2 regions of the Micromonospora sp. CNZ299 genome follow, and region 1 is predicted to be linked to the other one. Evidence: predicted binding sites of a transcription regulator. Region 1 holds the regulator's gene; the other holds the start of a gene.
The links. The regulator HspR, encoded in region 1, represses chaperone genes until heat shock. The targets are predictions, from matches to a motif close to TTGAGTNNNNNNNACTCAA.
Positions count from the first base shown of each region.

Region 2: lon (endopeptidase La) is a predicted target of HspR. The motif match lies at 2,505-2,523, and genes of this name have one in related genera.

Region 1 covers NZ_PEFG01000001.1:1,497,009-1,504,192, reverse strand. Annotated here, with positions in the region: gene CLT68_RS07175 (epoxide hydrolase family protein) at 1-228, shown strand, start outside; gene CLT68_RS07170 (cation:proton antiporter regulatory subunit) at 461-961, shown strand; gene CLT68_RS07165 (cation:proton antiporter) at 967-2,172, shown strand; gene CLT68_RS07160 (hypothetical protein) at 2,316-2,747, shown strand; gene CLT68_RS07155 (hypothetical protein) at 3,098-3,292, opposite strand; gene CLT68_RS07150 (heat shock protein transcriptional repressor HspR) at 3,428-3,868, opposite strand; gene dnaJ (molecular chaperone DnaJ) at 3,899-5,080, opposite strand; gene grpE (nucleotide exchange factor GrpE) at 5,166-5,924, opposite strand; gene dnaK (molecular chaperone DnaK) at 5,973-7,184, opposite strand, start outside.
Region 2 covers NZ_PEFG01000001.1:4,962,695-4,969,878, forward strand. Annotated here, with positions in the region: gene CLT68_RS22630 (DoxX family protein) at 1-14, opposite strand, end outside; gene lon (endopeptidase La) at 151-2,481, opposite strand; gene CLT68_RS22640 (manganese catalase) at 2,623-3,492, opposite strand; gene CLT68_RS32665 (sensor histidine kinase) at 3,576-4,307, opposite strand; gene CLT68_RS22650 (response regulator) at 4,391-5,014, shown strand; gene CLT68_RS22655 (histone-like nucleoid-structuring protein Lsr2) at 5,160-5,507, shown strand; gene CLT68_RS22660 (hypothetical protein) at 5,642-6,889, opposite strand; gene CLT68_RS22665 (DUF2726 domain-containing protein) at 7,184-7,184, opposite strand, start outside.

The DNA.
Region 1 (7,184 bases):
GAGTCACCGACCGGGCCGACCACCGCGCCGACCGCGCTGGCCATGTTCCCCGGCGACTTCCAGTCCATCCGCCGCTTCGCCGATCGGGACCACGCGAACATCGTCCGGTGGACCGCGTACGACAACGACGTCGACGGCCGCGGTGACGTCGGCGGTCACTACGCCGCCCACCAGGCCACCGAGGTTCTGGTCGCCGACATCCGCGAGTTCTTCGCCAGCCTCCGCTGACCACGACGAACCCGGTGCCCGCGCCCGCTCCACCGGGGGGCGGGCACCGCCGCGTCCCGCCCCGGCTCGGTTGATCCACTCGGCTTTCAGGAAGTCGGGGCATCCGGACCGCCAGGACACCGCTACTTCATGAAACCCGAGTCGATCATGGCTGCTGGACATGCCGGGGCTGCTCGGAGGGCCGAGGGCTTCCAAGATCTGCGTTCTGTTCACGAAGCGGTAGCCTTGGTGGGTGCGAGTACGTGTCGAGCAGACCGCCTTACCCGGGATCGGGGTACGCCACGATCTGGTGACGGAGTCAGGACGCCGTTTGGGCGTCGTCTCCCACCGCAATGGCCGCCGTGATCTCGTTCTCTACGACCCCGACGATCCCGACGCCTGCCAATCGGACATTCCGCTGACCGACGACGAGGCTGAGGCCCTGGCCGACATCCTCGGCGCGTCGCTGATGCTCGGTCAACTCTCCGGGCTCCGCGAGCAGGCCGCCGGTCTGCTCACCGAGCAGATCGCCATCACGGCCGGATCGCCGTACGTCAACCGGAAGCTCGGCGACACCAAGGCGCGTACCCGCACGAGCGCCTCCATCGTGGCGGTGCTTCGCGAAGGCGAAGTCATCGTCTCGCCACTTCCCTCCTTCCGCTTCGCGGCCGGCGACGTGGTGGTCGTTGTCGGGACCCGACGGGGTCTCGACGGCGTGTCCGCCATCCTCGCCGACAGTGACCCGGACGGCTGAGGCGGATGCACGATTCCACCACTCTGCTCGTCGAAGTCGGCGCGCTGCTGCTGCTGCTTGGCGTCCTCGGTCGGCTCAGCCGCCGGGTAGGCCTGTCCCCCATCCCTCTATACCTGTTCGCCGGGCTGGCGTTCGGGCACGGCGGGCTGCTTCCGCTCGCCGCCAGCGAGGAGTTCTTCGCGGTCGGCGCCGAGATCGGCGTCATCCTGCTGCTGGTGATGCTCGGCCTGGAATATTCGGCCAACGAGCTGGTCGGCAACCTCCGATCGGCGGCCCCGGCCGGGCTGATAGACGGCGTCTTCAACGCACTGCCCGGCGCGGCGTTCGCCCTGCTGCTCGGTTGGGACTGGGTGGCCGCCCTGGTGCTCGGCGGCATCACCTGGGTCTCCTCTTCCGGCGTGATCGCCAAGGTCCTCGCCGACCTGGGACGACTCGGTAACCGGGAAACCCCGGTGATCCTCTCGGTCCTGGTGATCGAGGACCTGGCGATGGCGCTCTACCTGCCGCTGGTCACCGCCGTACTGGCGGGCACCGGTCTGCTCGGCGGCGGCATCGCACTCGCCGTCGCCGTGGGCACGGTGCTGCTGGTACTGGTGGTCGCCATCCGGTACGGCCACCTCATCTCGTCCGCCCTGTCCGCGAAGGACCCGGAGGCGCTGCTGCTCGGCGTACTCGGTCTGACCCTGCTGATCGCCGGGCTCGCGGCGAAGCTGCAGGTGTCGGCGGCGGTCGGCGCGTTCCTCGTCGGCATCGCGCTCTCCGGCCCGGTGGCGCACCACGCGACCGAGTTGCTCTCCCCCCTGCGGGACCTGTTCGCCGCTGTGTTCTTCGTCTTCTTCGGCCTGGTCACCGACCCACGGGACATCCCGCCGGTGCTGTTGCCGGCGCTCGCGTTGGCCGTGGTCACCATGGCGACGAAGACGCTCACCGGCTACCTCGCGGCGCGTCGGGTGGGCATCGCGGAACCCGGCCGATGGCGGGCCGGCCTCGCACTCGTACCCCGAGGTGAGTTCTCCATCGTCATCGCCGGGCTCGCGGTGGCCGCCGGGAGCGTCGAGCCGCAGTTGGCGGCGCTGGCCGCGACGTACGTCCTGATCACCGTGGTGACCGGGCCGATCCTCGCCCGACTGCCGGACTTCCCGTGGTTCAAGCGGTGGCTGCGCACCCGCGCGGCGGCCCAGCGGGCGGCACCGGTCCCGATCCACGACTGACCGCGCAGCCCCGACCCCAACGGTTGCCGAATTGCTCCCCACGGGGACTACCGCAGCACTCGACGGCAGGTTACCGTTTCGCCCCAGCAGCCAGGGTCCGCAGGCAGCGCAGCCAAACGCGGGCGAGAGCGGGAGGTTGGCCGGTGAGCGTGCAGGAATCGACGTTCCACGGCTTCGCCAACCCCGTCGATCCGAGTCCGGCGGAGTTGCGAGCTTGGGCGTACCAGCCGGATTCTGTGCCGTTGGCTTCGATGCCGCCCGACTGGGACCTGCTGGTCTCCGGCGATCGACTGGTGTTGACGCTCTTCGAGCTGGCGATGGACCCGTCCTGCCCGGCGCGGCGGTTCGCGTTGCACTGCCTCTACATCTACGCGGCCGACGGCATCCGGACGAACTTCCGTGCCCACCCGAAGCGTCGCTTCCGCAAGCTCGTCGAACAGGCCGAGCGTGAGGGCGACGAGCTGATGAAGATCTGGGCGCACAACGGCCGGGTGCTGCTGGCCCGACCGGATCTCTTCGTCTACCGGGACTGGTGCGAGGGCGGCCTGGTCCGCGAGAACCGCCGCCTCGGCTGAGGTCGGTTCAGCCGGCTCCCTCGCCAGCGGCTGCGAGGGCGTTGCTGTTCGCGGCCCTTTGGAGCTGATGTCGCAAACGATTCACGCCCGGCCGGGCCAGGATCGGTCCGCCCGGCCAGGATCGGTCGAGGTCGGTCGAAGCAGCGGTGTGACGTGATGTCGTAAACGATTCAGCTCGAAAGGGCCTGCGCGTCGGCCTGCCGCCAGGAGGCGGCCTCACCGGTCCGCAGTCGATAACGGCGAACGGGCCGGGACCCCCGCCCTGGCATCGCCTGCGTCCCGGCCCGCACTCAGCGACAGCGAACGGGCCGGGACCCCCCGTGGGTCCCGGCCCGCACGTCGGTCACCGGTCAGTCCTGCTGCCGTTCCGTCTCGGCTCGGTTCTTCTCGCCGCCGTGGTCGTCCCGGCCGGCGAACCGACCTCCGACGACCCGGTCCCGGTAGGTTCCCTCGGTCACCTTGTCGAACTTCTTGCGGACGGTCTCGGCCAGTTCTTCCAACCGGTCTTCCGCCTGCTGGGCGACCTTCTTCGCCGGCTCCGCCATCGCTCCCCCTCGCCATGCCGGTAGGTCCGTATTGAGCCGATTGGACCGTATCGACAGGCTAACCGAAGCGGCCCGGACCGCGCCGGGAAATCCGGTACGGTCCGGGCCGAAAGACAGCGCCGGGTGAGCGGTTGGTCAGCGATCGGGCATGCGGCGGGGTCGCCAGACGACCAGCGCGGTGGACGTGCGGTTGGTCGGCACCAGGTCCCGACCCGGGAAGCGGGCCAGCGACTCCAGCTCGGCCACCCGGCGGTACGCGGCGTCCAGCTCCGCCTCCAGCCGGGCCACCCGCTGCTGCGCCTGCTCCAGCAGCCGCTCCAGCCCGATGATCCGCTTGACGCCGGCCAGGTTGATCCCGTCGTCCTGACTGAGCCGCTGGACCTCGCGCAGCAGCACAACGTCGCGCACGCTGTACCGACGTCCGCCACCAGCGGCCCGGCCGGGCTGCACCAGCCCCAGCCGGTCGTACTGGCGCAGGGTCTGTGGGTGCATGCCCGCCATCCGGGCCGCAACCGAGATCATCAGAACCTTGGCCTCGTAGGCAGGGTCACCCGAACCGAGGAATCCGCCCGACATGCCGCTCACCTCCGCGTCCACTCCATCGGACTAACTGACCCGACGCACCCGAGCGTCGAGATGTTCCCGGGCCGCCGGCGGGCTCTGCTCGGCGAACGCCTCCAGTGCCGTGCGCGCCTCGTCCGACAGTCGGGCCGGGACCACCACGTCCAACGTGACCAGCAGGTCACCGGCCTGCCCGTCGCGGCGGACCACACCCTTGCCGCGGGCCCGCAGCACCCGCCCGCTCGGCGTCCCCGGCGGAACCCGCAGGGTCACCGCGCCGTCGAGCGTGGGCACCCGCAGGTCCGTGCCGAGCACGGCCTCCGCGAAGGTGACCGGCACGGACAGCGTCAGGTCGTCGCCGGTACGCCCGAACAGCTCGTCCGGCCGAACCTTGACCTGCACGAAGAGGTCACCAGCGGGGCCGCCGCGCTCGCCTGCCTCACCGCGCCCGGCGAGCCGGATGCGCTGACCGTCGGCCACCCCGGCCGGGAACCGCACGTTCATGGTGCGGGTCTTGGTGACCCCGCCGCTGCCCTGGCACTCCGGGCACTTCTCCTCGACCACGGTGCCGACGCCCTGGCAGTTGCGGCACGGCTCGGAGAAGCTGAACGCACCCTGGTCGCGGGTCGTCACCCCGGCGCCGTGGCAGACCGTGCAGGTACGCGGCTGGGTGCCGGGCTTGGCCCCGTTGCCGTGGCAGGTCTCGCAGACTCCGGGGGCCCGCAGCGTCAGGGGCAGCGTCACCCCGCGTACCGCGTCACCGAAGTCCAGTGCCACCTCGGTCTCGACGTCCCGACCACGGGCCGGACCGCGCGGTGCGGCCTGCCCACCGGCCTGGCCACCGGTGAAGATCGAACTGAACAGGTCCTGGAAGCCGGCTCCGCCGAAGCGACGGTCGCCGCCTCCACCGCCGCCGAACATGTCGGAGACGTCGAACGGCATGCCGCCCGGCTGGCCTCCGCCCCGGGCGCTGCGCCGGAACGCCCCCGAGCCGAACAGCGAGCGCATCTCGTCGTACTCGCGACGGCGACCCGTGTCCGACAGGACGTTGTAGGCCTCGGACGCGGCCTTGAACCGCTCCTCGGCCTTCGGGTCGCCCGGGTTGTGGTCCGGGTGCGACTCCCGGGCCACCTTGCGGTACGCCTTCTTGATGTCATCCGCGGAGGCGGCCTTGTCCACGCCGAGCACGGCGTAGAAGTCCTTCTCGATCCAGTCCTTCGAACTCACCGGTCCACCCCCTCTCGACCCTCGCGGCCCGGCCGTCCCGCCCACCGCTGCGCGGTGGGCGGGACGGCCCGGTCACTGTCTCGCACTATTCCGGATCCGCGACCGCGACCAGCGCGGGGCGCAGCAGCCGCTCACCGAGCTGGTAGCCGCGCCGCATGACCTGGACGCAGGTCGGCTCGCTGACGTCGGCCGAGGTCTGGTGCGCGACCGCCTCGTGCCGGGTCGGGTCGAACGGGTCGCCCTGCTCGCCGAAGGCGTTCAGGCCGAACTTGCCCAACGCGGTGGTGAGCTGTTCCGCCACCGTGCCGAACGGCCCGACCAGGTCGCCGTGTTCCCGGGCCCGGTCCAGGTCGTCCAGGATCGGCAACAGCGCGGCCAGAACCGAGCCGGTCGCCTGCTCCTGCACCAGGCTGCGGTCCCGGTCGACCCGCTTGCGGTAGTTGGCGTACTCCGCCGACACCCGCTGCAGATCCCTGGTGCGCTCGTCCAGCTCGGCCCGGAGCGCCTCCAGCTCGGCGCCGAGCGAGGTGCCCGTGCCGCCGCCGTCGACCGGCTGCGCCGGGGCGTCCACCACCGCCGGGCCGGATGGTTCCGGACCGTCGGTGGCGTTGACCTCGACCTCGATCTCGTCGACCACCACCTCGGCGTCCTCGACCAGGCCCTCGGCCGGTACGCCGGTCTCGGCGTCGGCCGCGGTGCCCTCAGGCTCCGACGTGTCGATGAGCTTGCGGTTGTTGCGGATGACGACCCGCTCCTTGTCGCCGGTGGTCGGCTCCGTGGGCGCGGAGCCACCCGGCGTCGACCCGGTGTCGGCCGGGTCGGCGGCTCGTGGCTTCTGCGTCATGCGGCTACCTCATCCCCTTCGCCGTGGATGCGCGTCCGAGGCCGGTGGTCACTTCTTGCCGTCCTCGTCCACGATCTCCGCGTCGACCACGTCGTCGGCCCCACCGGCCTGCGCACCGGTCGTGCCGGTCGCACCGGTCGCGCCGGCCGCACCCGGGCCGGGCTCGCCGCCCGGCTGCTGGCCCTGCTCGGCCTGCTGCGAGTAGAGCAGCGAACCGGCCTGCTGGGAGACCTGCGCCAGCCGCTCGTGCGCGGACTTGATCTTCTCGATGTCCTGGCCGCCGAGGGCACCACGCAGCTCGCCGAGCGCCTCGTTGAGCTGCTCCCGGTTTTCGGTGGGCAGCTTGTCGCCGCTCTCGGCGAGGAACTTCTCGGTCTGCCACTGGAGCGCCTCGGCCACGTTGCGGGTCTCGGCGTCGTCGCGGCGGCGCTTGTCCTCCTCCGCGTGCTCCTCGGCGTCCCGGCGCATCCGCTCGATGTCGTCCTTCGGCAGCGAGGAGCCGCCGGTGATCGTCATCTTCTGTTCCTTGCCGGTGCCCAGGTCCTTGGCGTGCACGTTGACGATGCCGTTGGCGTCGATGTCGAAGGCGACCTCGATCTGCGGCACGCCGCGCGGCGCCGGCGGGAGGCCGGTCAGCTCGAAGGTGCCGAGCTTCTTGTTGTAGGCCGCGATCTCACGCTCACCCTGGAAGACCTGGATCAGCACCGACGGCTGGTTGTCGTCCGCCGTGGTGAAGACCTCGGAGCGTTTGGTCGGGATGGTGGTGTTGCGCTCGATCAGCTTGGTGAAGATGCCGCCCTTGGTCTCGATGCCCAGGCTCAGCGGGGTCACGTCGAGCAGCAGGACGTCCTTGACCTCACCCTTGAGCACACCGGCCTGGAGGGCGGCGCCGACGGCGACGACCTCGTCCGGGTTGACGCCCTTGTTGGGGTCGCGACCGGTGAGCTGCTTGACCAGGTCGGTCACGGCGGGCATCCGGGTCGAACCGCCGACCAGGATGACGTGCTCGACGTCGGAGATCTTGATCCCGGCGTCCTTCACGGCCTGCTCGAACGGGCCCTTGCAACGGTCCAGCAGGTCCTGCGTCATCCGCTGGAACTCGGCGCGGCTCAGCGTCACGTCGAGGTGCAGCGGGCCGGCCGCGCCGGCGGTGATGTACGGCAGGTTGATGTTGGTCGTGGTGGCGGCGGACAGCTCGATCTTGGCCTTCTCGGCAGCCTCACGGAGGCGCTGGAGGGCCATCTTGTCCTGACCGAGGTC
Region 2 (7,184 bases), 3.5 Mb from region 1:
AGCACCACGTTCACGGGGGTTCCTCCAGGGGGACGCCTCGCGGCGAAGAAGAGGTAGTTGAGGATTCAAGCGAGACAGTAGACCTCTCCTCGCGTACGCAGAGGACCCCCGCCGTCTTCACAGACGGCGGGGGTCCTTGTGCTCGGAGCGTCAGGCCGCGAAGAGCGCCGGACCGTCCAGCGTCTTGACGTCGGCCGGGCGCAACGCCAGGGCGAGCACGTCGGCCACGTCGGCCAGGGTGTGCACGGTCAGCGCCTCGCGCACCTCGGTCGGCAGGTCGTCCAGGTCGGGCTCGTTGCGCGCCGGGATGATCACCTCAGTGAGGCCGGCCCGGTGCGCGGCGAGCAGTTTCTGCTTCACCCCGCCGATCGGCAGCACCCGACCGGACAGCGTCACCTCGCCGGTCATCCCGAACTCGGGACGGACCGGGCGGCCGGTGACCAGCGAGGCCAGGGCCGTCACCATGGTGATGCCGGCGCTCGGGCCGTCCTTGGGCACCGCGCCCGCCGGGAAGTGGACGTGGATCCGGCGTCCGGCGAGGACGTTCGGGTCGATGCCGAACCGGCGCCCGTTGGAGCGCAGGTACGACAGGGCGATGTGCGCCGACTCCTTCATCACGTCGCCGAGCTGGCCGGTCAGGGTCAGCCCCGGCTCGCCCTCCATGCTGGTCGCCTCGATGAAGAGCACGTCCCCACCAGCGCCGGTGACGGCGAGGCCGGTCGCCGCACCGGGCACGGCGGTGCGCTCGGCCGACTCCGGGGTGAACTTCGGTCGCCCCAGGTAGCGGGTGAGGTTGTCGGTGTCGACGCGTACCGGCGACGGATCGGTCGCCAGCGTCACCGCCACCTTGCGCAGGATCTTGGCGAGGCCACGTTCGAGCTGCCGGACACCGGCCTCCCGGGTGTACTCCCCCGCGATCAGCGCCAACGCCTCGTCGGCGATCTCCACCTCGTCGGCGGTCAGCCCGGCCCGCTCCCGCTGCCGGGGCAGCAGGTGGTCACGGGCGATGGCGACCTTCTCGTCCTCGGTGTAGCCGTCCAGGGTGACCAGCTCCATCCGGTCCAGCAGCGGGCCGGGGATGGACTCCACCACGTTGGCGGTGGCCAGGAACAGCACGTCGGACAGGTCGAGGTCGACCTCCAGGTAGTGATCCCGGAAGGTGTGGTTCTGCGCCGGGTCGAGCACCTCCAGCAGGGCGGCGGCCGGGTCACCGGCGTAGCCGGCGGCCAGCTTGTCCACCTCGTCGAGGAGCACGACCGGGTTCATCGAGCCGGCCTCGCGCAGCGCGCGGACGATCCGACCGGGCAGCGCGCCGACGTAGGTGCGCCGGTGACCGCGGATCTCCGCCTCGTCGCGGACGCCACCGAGCGACACCCGGACGAAGTTACGCCCGAGCGCGCGCGCCACGGACTCTCCGAGGCTGGTCTTGCCGACTCCGGGAGGGCCGGCGAGGGCGAGCACCGCGCCGGAGCCGCGACCCCCGACCACGCCGAGGTTGCGCTCGGCACGACGGTTGCGCACGGCCAGGTACTCCAGGATGCGGTCCTTCACGTCGGCCAGGCCGGCGTGGTCGGCGTCGAGCACCGCCCGGGCCGCGGCCAGGTCGGTGTTGTCCTCGGTACGCGTGCCCCACGGCATCTCGAGCACGGTGTCCAGCCAGGTGCGGATCCAGCCCGCCTCCGGGGAGGCGTCGCTGGCCCGCTCCAGCTTGCCTACCTCGCGCATGGCCGCCTCGCGGACCTTCTTCGGCAGCTCGGCGGACTCGACCCGGGAGCGGTAGTCGGCCGAGCCGTCCGGCTCGTCCTCACCCAGCTCCTTACGGATCGCGGCGAGCTGCTGGCGCAGCAGGAACTCCCGCTGGGACTTCTCCAGCCCCTCGCGGACGTCACTGTTGATCTGCTCGGTGACCTCCTGCTCGGCCAGGTAGTCCTTCACCCAGCCGACCAGCAGCTCCAGCCGGGCGGTCACGTCCGGCGCGGTGAGCAGCTCGGTCTTCTGGTCCAGGGTCAGCCAGGGCGCGTAGCCGGCCGAGTCGGCCAACTCGGACAGGTCGGTCATCCGCTCCACCGCGTCGATGACCTGCCAGGCACCCCGCTGCTGGAGCACGGAGGTCACCAGGGCGCGGTACTCGCGGGCGAGTTCCCGGGCGCGGCCGGCGGGAGCGGGTTCGTCAAGTTCGGAGGCCTCGACCCAGAGTGCGGCGCCGGGGCCGGGCACGCCGGAGCCGATCCGGGCCCGGGACAGGCCACGGATGACGGCGGCGGGCTCACCCTCGGGCAGCCGGCCGACCTTCTCGATGGTGGCGACCACGCCGACCGGGCCGTACTCGCCGTCGATGCGCGGCACGGCCAGCAGCTTGCGGTCACCGGTCGCCCGGGCTGCGTCGATCGCGGCCTGGGTGGTCGGGTCGAGGGTCACCGGGATGACCATGCCGGGCAGCAGCACGGCGTCGGTCAGGGGAAGTACCGGAAGAGTTGCCATCGAACACCTGCTATCGCGTTGAGTTGAGCGTGTCTGGCTCAAGTAACAAAGCGTTCCCCTTGTTCCGCTCTGTGACCCAGACCACTCTTCCGGCCGGTCCGTCGGGCCGCCCGAAACCGGCGGGCGACCCGACCGGACACGTCAGGTGAGCTTGCTCTTGACCGTGTTCACGACCGAGCCGGCCACACCCGGATTGGTGCCGTACAACCGCGGGTCCCCCGGCGGCAGCACCGGCTCCGGGGCGTTCGCCCGCGGGCTGTCGCCGTACCGGAACTCACCCTTGCCATCCGGCGTGGGCCCGGACGCCCAGCGCCCCTCGTTGGCATCGGTGCCCGAGGAGAAGCTCAGGTAGGTGTAGCCGAACTCCTCGGTGAACTCGCCGGAGTCCGGGAACGCCTCGGGCACCGGCATGTCCTCCAGGCCGTCCTCCTTGAGCTGCTCGATCGCCGCCAGCCACATGTTCTGGTGCATCGTGTCGCGGGCCAACAGGAAGCGCAGCATCTGCTTGACGCCCGGGTCGTCGGTCATGTTGAACAACCGGGCGACCTGGAGGCGACCCTGCGCTTCCGCCGTGACGTTGAGCTGGAAGTCGGCCAGCAGGTTGCCGCTGGCGGTGACGAACGAGCCGTTCCAGGGCACCCCGTTGGAGTCGGCGGGCAACGCCCCGCCACCACCATGGATGAAGTGCGCCGGGTTCGACGCGGCGTAGGTCGCCGCGCCCCCAGGGTTGGCCGCGACGCCCTCCGACAGCGACAGTGGCGCGTTGTCCAACAGCCGGGTGATCATCGTGACGATCATCTCGACGTGGCCCATCTCCTCGGTGCCGACATCGAGCAGCAGGTCCTTGTACTTACCGGGCAGCCGGCAGTTCCACCCCTGGAACAGGTACTGGTTGGCGACGGTCATCTCGCCCCACTTGCCGCCCAGAACCTCCTGCAACCGGCGGGCGAACGCGGCGTCCGGGCCATCCGGTTTGGCCTCGAACTGTAGGTCCTTGACATGGCTGAACATCTGACCTCCTTGGTACGGGAACTGGCAGACGGTGTCGTTCCCGCCTCGGTGACCCGACCGGGCCAACCCGTGTCCCGGTGGGGTCAGCGCAGCGGGTGAACCGTCGGCAGCAGCACCTCCAGCGCCACGCCGCGCGGTCGCAGTCGGTGCACCCGCAGCGCTCCCCCGTGCGGCACGAGAAGCTGCCGCACGATCCACAGCCCCAGCCCGGACATCCCGACCGCGGGCGCCGGGCGGCGCAACGCGGACAGCAACGCGTCGTCGACCCGTCCCTCGTCGGTGACCAGGACACTCAGGCCAGGCCCGCGCACTGTGGCGTACAGACCGACCTGCCCGTCCGGTGGCCCGTGCCGCAGCGCGTTCTCCACCAGGTTGACCAGCACCTGGCGGGTCCGTCCGGCCGGCACCTGGCAGGCGCCCGCCCGCCGGGTGGCCCGCGCACGCCGCCGACCGGCCGGCACCAGCGCGGCGGCCTCGCGCAGGATGCCCGCCAGCGGGACGGCCGGCTCCGGCTGTGGGGCCAGCGCCAGCACGCCGGTGCCGGCGGTCGCGTCGCGCAGCAGGCTCTGCAGGTGGACGGCCTGGTCGCGGGCCAGCTCGGTGATCGCCCGCCGGTCGGCGCCGCTGAGCTCTCGCTGCTCGTCGGCCAGGGCGCGGGTCAGCGAGGTCAGGGTGCTGATCGGCGTACGAAACTCGTGGCACAACACCCGCAGCAGCAACTCCGAATCCGCCACCGGTGGTCCCATCTCACCCGGAGTTGGCTCGATCCGGCGCAACCCTCGCAGCAGGCCCTGCAGACCGTGGCGTGCGCGCATCCACCCGACTCCCCTCGTTCGGTGCGTACCCGCATGATCGGTACCCGCTGGGGAACGGCGCAGACATGCCGGGAGCCTCCACCATGCGACTTGTCGTCGTGGACGATCACCCCCTCTTCGTCCGCGGCCTCGAACTGCTGCTCCCCATCACCACCGAGGGCCGTGCCGAGGTGGTCGCCTCGACCGGTGACGCGGCGGCCGCCGCGGCGCTGGTCAGCCAGTGGCAGCCCGACCTGGCACTGGTCGACCTGCACATGCCGCCACCGGGCGGCATCCGGGCGGTAGGCGCGATCCGACGGACCGCCCCACGGGTACGGGTGGTCGCGATGTCCGGTTCCGCCGACCCGGCACCGGCCCTGGAGGCGCTGCGGGCCGGCGCCGAGGGGTTCCTGCCCAAGACCAGTGAACCGGAGGAACTGCTGCCCCCGCTGCTGGCCGTCCTGGAGGGGTGGGCGGTGCTGCCGGCCGAACTGCTGCACGCCATGCTGCGGCCCACCCGCGCCACGCCGGTCGACCTGGACGGTGAGGAACGTCGGCTGCTGCGGGCGATCGCCGCCGGCCGCAACACCATCGAGATCGCCGACGAACTGCACGTCTCGGAGCGGACGGTGAAACGAATGACCGCCGCGTTGCTGCGCAAGTTGCGGGTGTCCAACCGGGCGGAGGCAGCCGCCCTCGCCGGGCACGCCGGCCTCCTCGACGAATGAGACCGCTTCATCGCGTGCGATTCACGGTTTTGCTTGGTAACGGAATCGCGACGCGCCGAATGGATGGGACGCATATTGTTGCGGATTACCGGGGTGATAGGTCAGACTTTGGACACATCCCGCCGCACACAGGGAGTAATCGGCAATGGCGAGAAAAGTAATCACGGTCCTGACCGACGACCTCGACGGTGGGAAGGCCGACCGGACGGTCGAGTTCAGTCTCGACGGCGTGGCCTACACGATCGATGTCTCGGACGAGAATGCCGGTGTCCTGCGCAAGGCACTGGACCCGTACATCAATGCGGGTCGGCGGATCGGGCGTGGCCCGGTGGAGAGCGCCCGCACAGTCCGGCGGCCGGGGCGCCCCGTCGGCGCGGGAATGGATCGGGCGCAGAACCGGGCCATCCGGGAATGGGCCGTCAAGAACGGCTACAAGATTTCCGAACGAGGCCGGATCCCGGTCGAGGTCGTCGAGGCTTACAAGAGCCGCTGACGCAGGATTTGACGATGGGGCCCCCACCGGAAACGGTGCGGCCCCATCGGTTTGTCCGGGCACCGAAACGACACGGCGGCCGGTCACCCGGGGATTGTCGCCCCGGATGACCGGCCGCCGCCGGTCACGCTGGATCAGTTCACGGTGATCCGCACCGAGTCGAACGCGGGCGTCTGGTTGGCCCGCTCCATCATCGGCAGGCGGTGCGAACCGTCGCCGGCCCAGACGGAGCACTGTGCCGTACCCGACTCCGGCAGGCCCGGGATCTGGATGGTCACCTCGTCAGGCTGGGCGCCACCGCGGCCGTCCTCGGTCGCGACGAAGAACGCGGGCACCTCCTGCGGCTCCGGCGGAGCGGTCAGGCTGTCCAGCATCCGGCATGCGGTGTGGAAGTGGCCCCGGACCAGGCCCTGGGCGTTGAGCAGCGAGCTCTCCACGTAGTAACCACCCTGACCGGCGGCGAGGAAGCGGTCCCGGACCAGGTTGCGGGTGCTGACCCGCAGGGTGAAGGCCTGGTTCTGGCCGACCTGCTGGGGGGACTGGGTGATCAGCAGTGACGGGTTGTTCGCGGCGGCGCCGACCTCACCGAACTCGGTGCTCACGCAGCGGTTGCCGTTCTGGAAGCCGTTGTGCGGCTGGAGCTGGCTCTCGTCACAGTCGTTGGCCAGCACGCCGAGCCCGGCGCCGGGGGCGGTGCCACCGTTGTTGCCACCGGGAGTGGTGGTGGGGGTGGTGGTGGGGGCGCCGCCACCGTTGTTGCCGCCGGAGTTGTTGGTCGGCTGCACCTGGCACTCGGCGAGCTGCGCGAGACCCTGCGGCCGGGGACCGACCCGGTCGATGGCCGTCGTGATCCGGTCCAGCACCGCGCGCCGCTTGCCGGCCAGCGGTTGAAGGATCGCGCTGCGGATGAACGCCTCACCCTTGTTGCCCTCGGCGGCCAACCGGCGGTCCGCCTCGGCGATCTGGGCCTGCAACTGGGCGAGGTTGCGGTCCACCTCGGCCCGCGCCCGGTCCGGCACCTGCGGCAGTTTGGCCGTCACGTCCGGGCAGGCAATGGCCGTGCCGGTGCCGACCGTGCCGTCCTTACCGTCCTCACACTCGGGGACCGACTGCTGTCCGTCACCCCAGTGATTACGCACCCACCGACCGTTCTGCCAGGTGCGGCTGGTCGAACCGCCGCCCGTCGGCGCGGTCGCGCCTGGGCTCGGTTCCACGCACTGCCCAGCAGCCGGGCGCGGCTTATTTGTCCGCCGGTCCTGGGCCGACGAAATCTGGGTCACGGCGACGACTCCGCCGAAGACCACGAGCGTGCCGACAACGGCCAGCAGACGCTTGCTCCGCGCGTTGCCGGATGACCGGCTCGCCCGTGTGGACCTGCGCATCGAATTGTTCTCCTTCTCGATCCGGTAGTGGATTCCTGGCCTCGGCGGACCGACGGATGTCAGATGGCACGCCACGGCGGCGAGCACCGTGACCTACCCGGTGGTGCGTCGATGGCCGACGATGCCCTTTCCACACCGTCCCCCGGGTCCCGACGACGCGGATGGGAGATCCTGTTCATTCGCGCAGGAGTACGGGTGGGCCACGGGGAAGGTTCAACCGGCGCACAGGAAATTGCCGCGACCCGGCATCGAGCCGGCGCGGAGCGGAAAATCAGCAGGTGGAACGGGTGCCGAT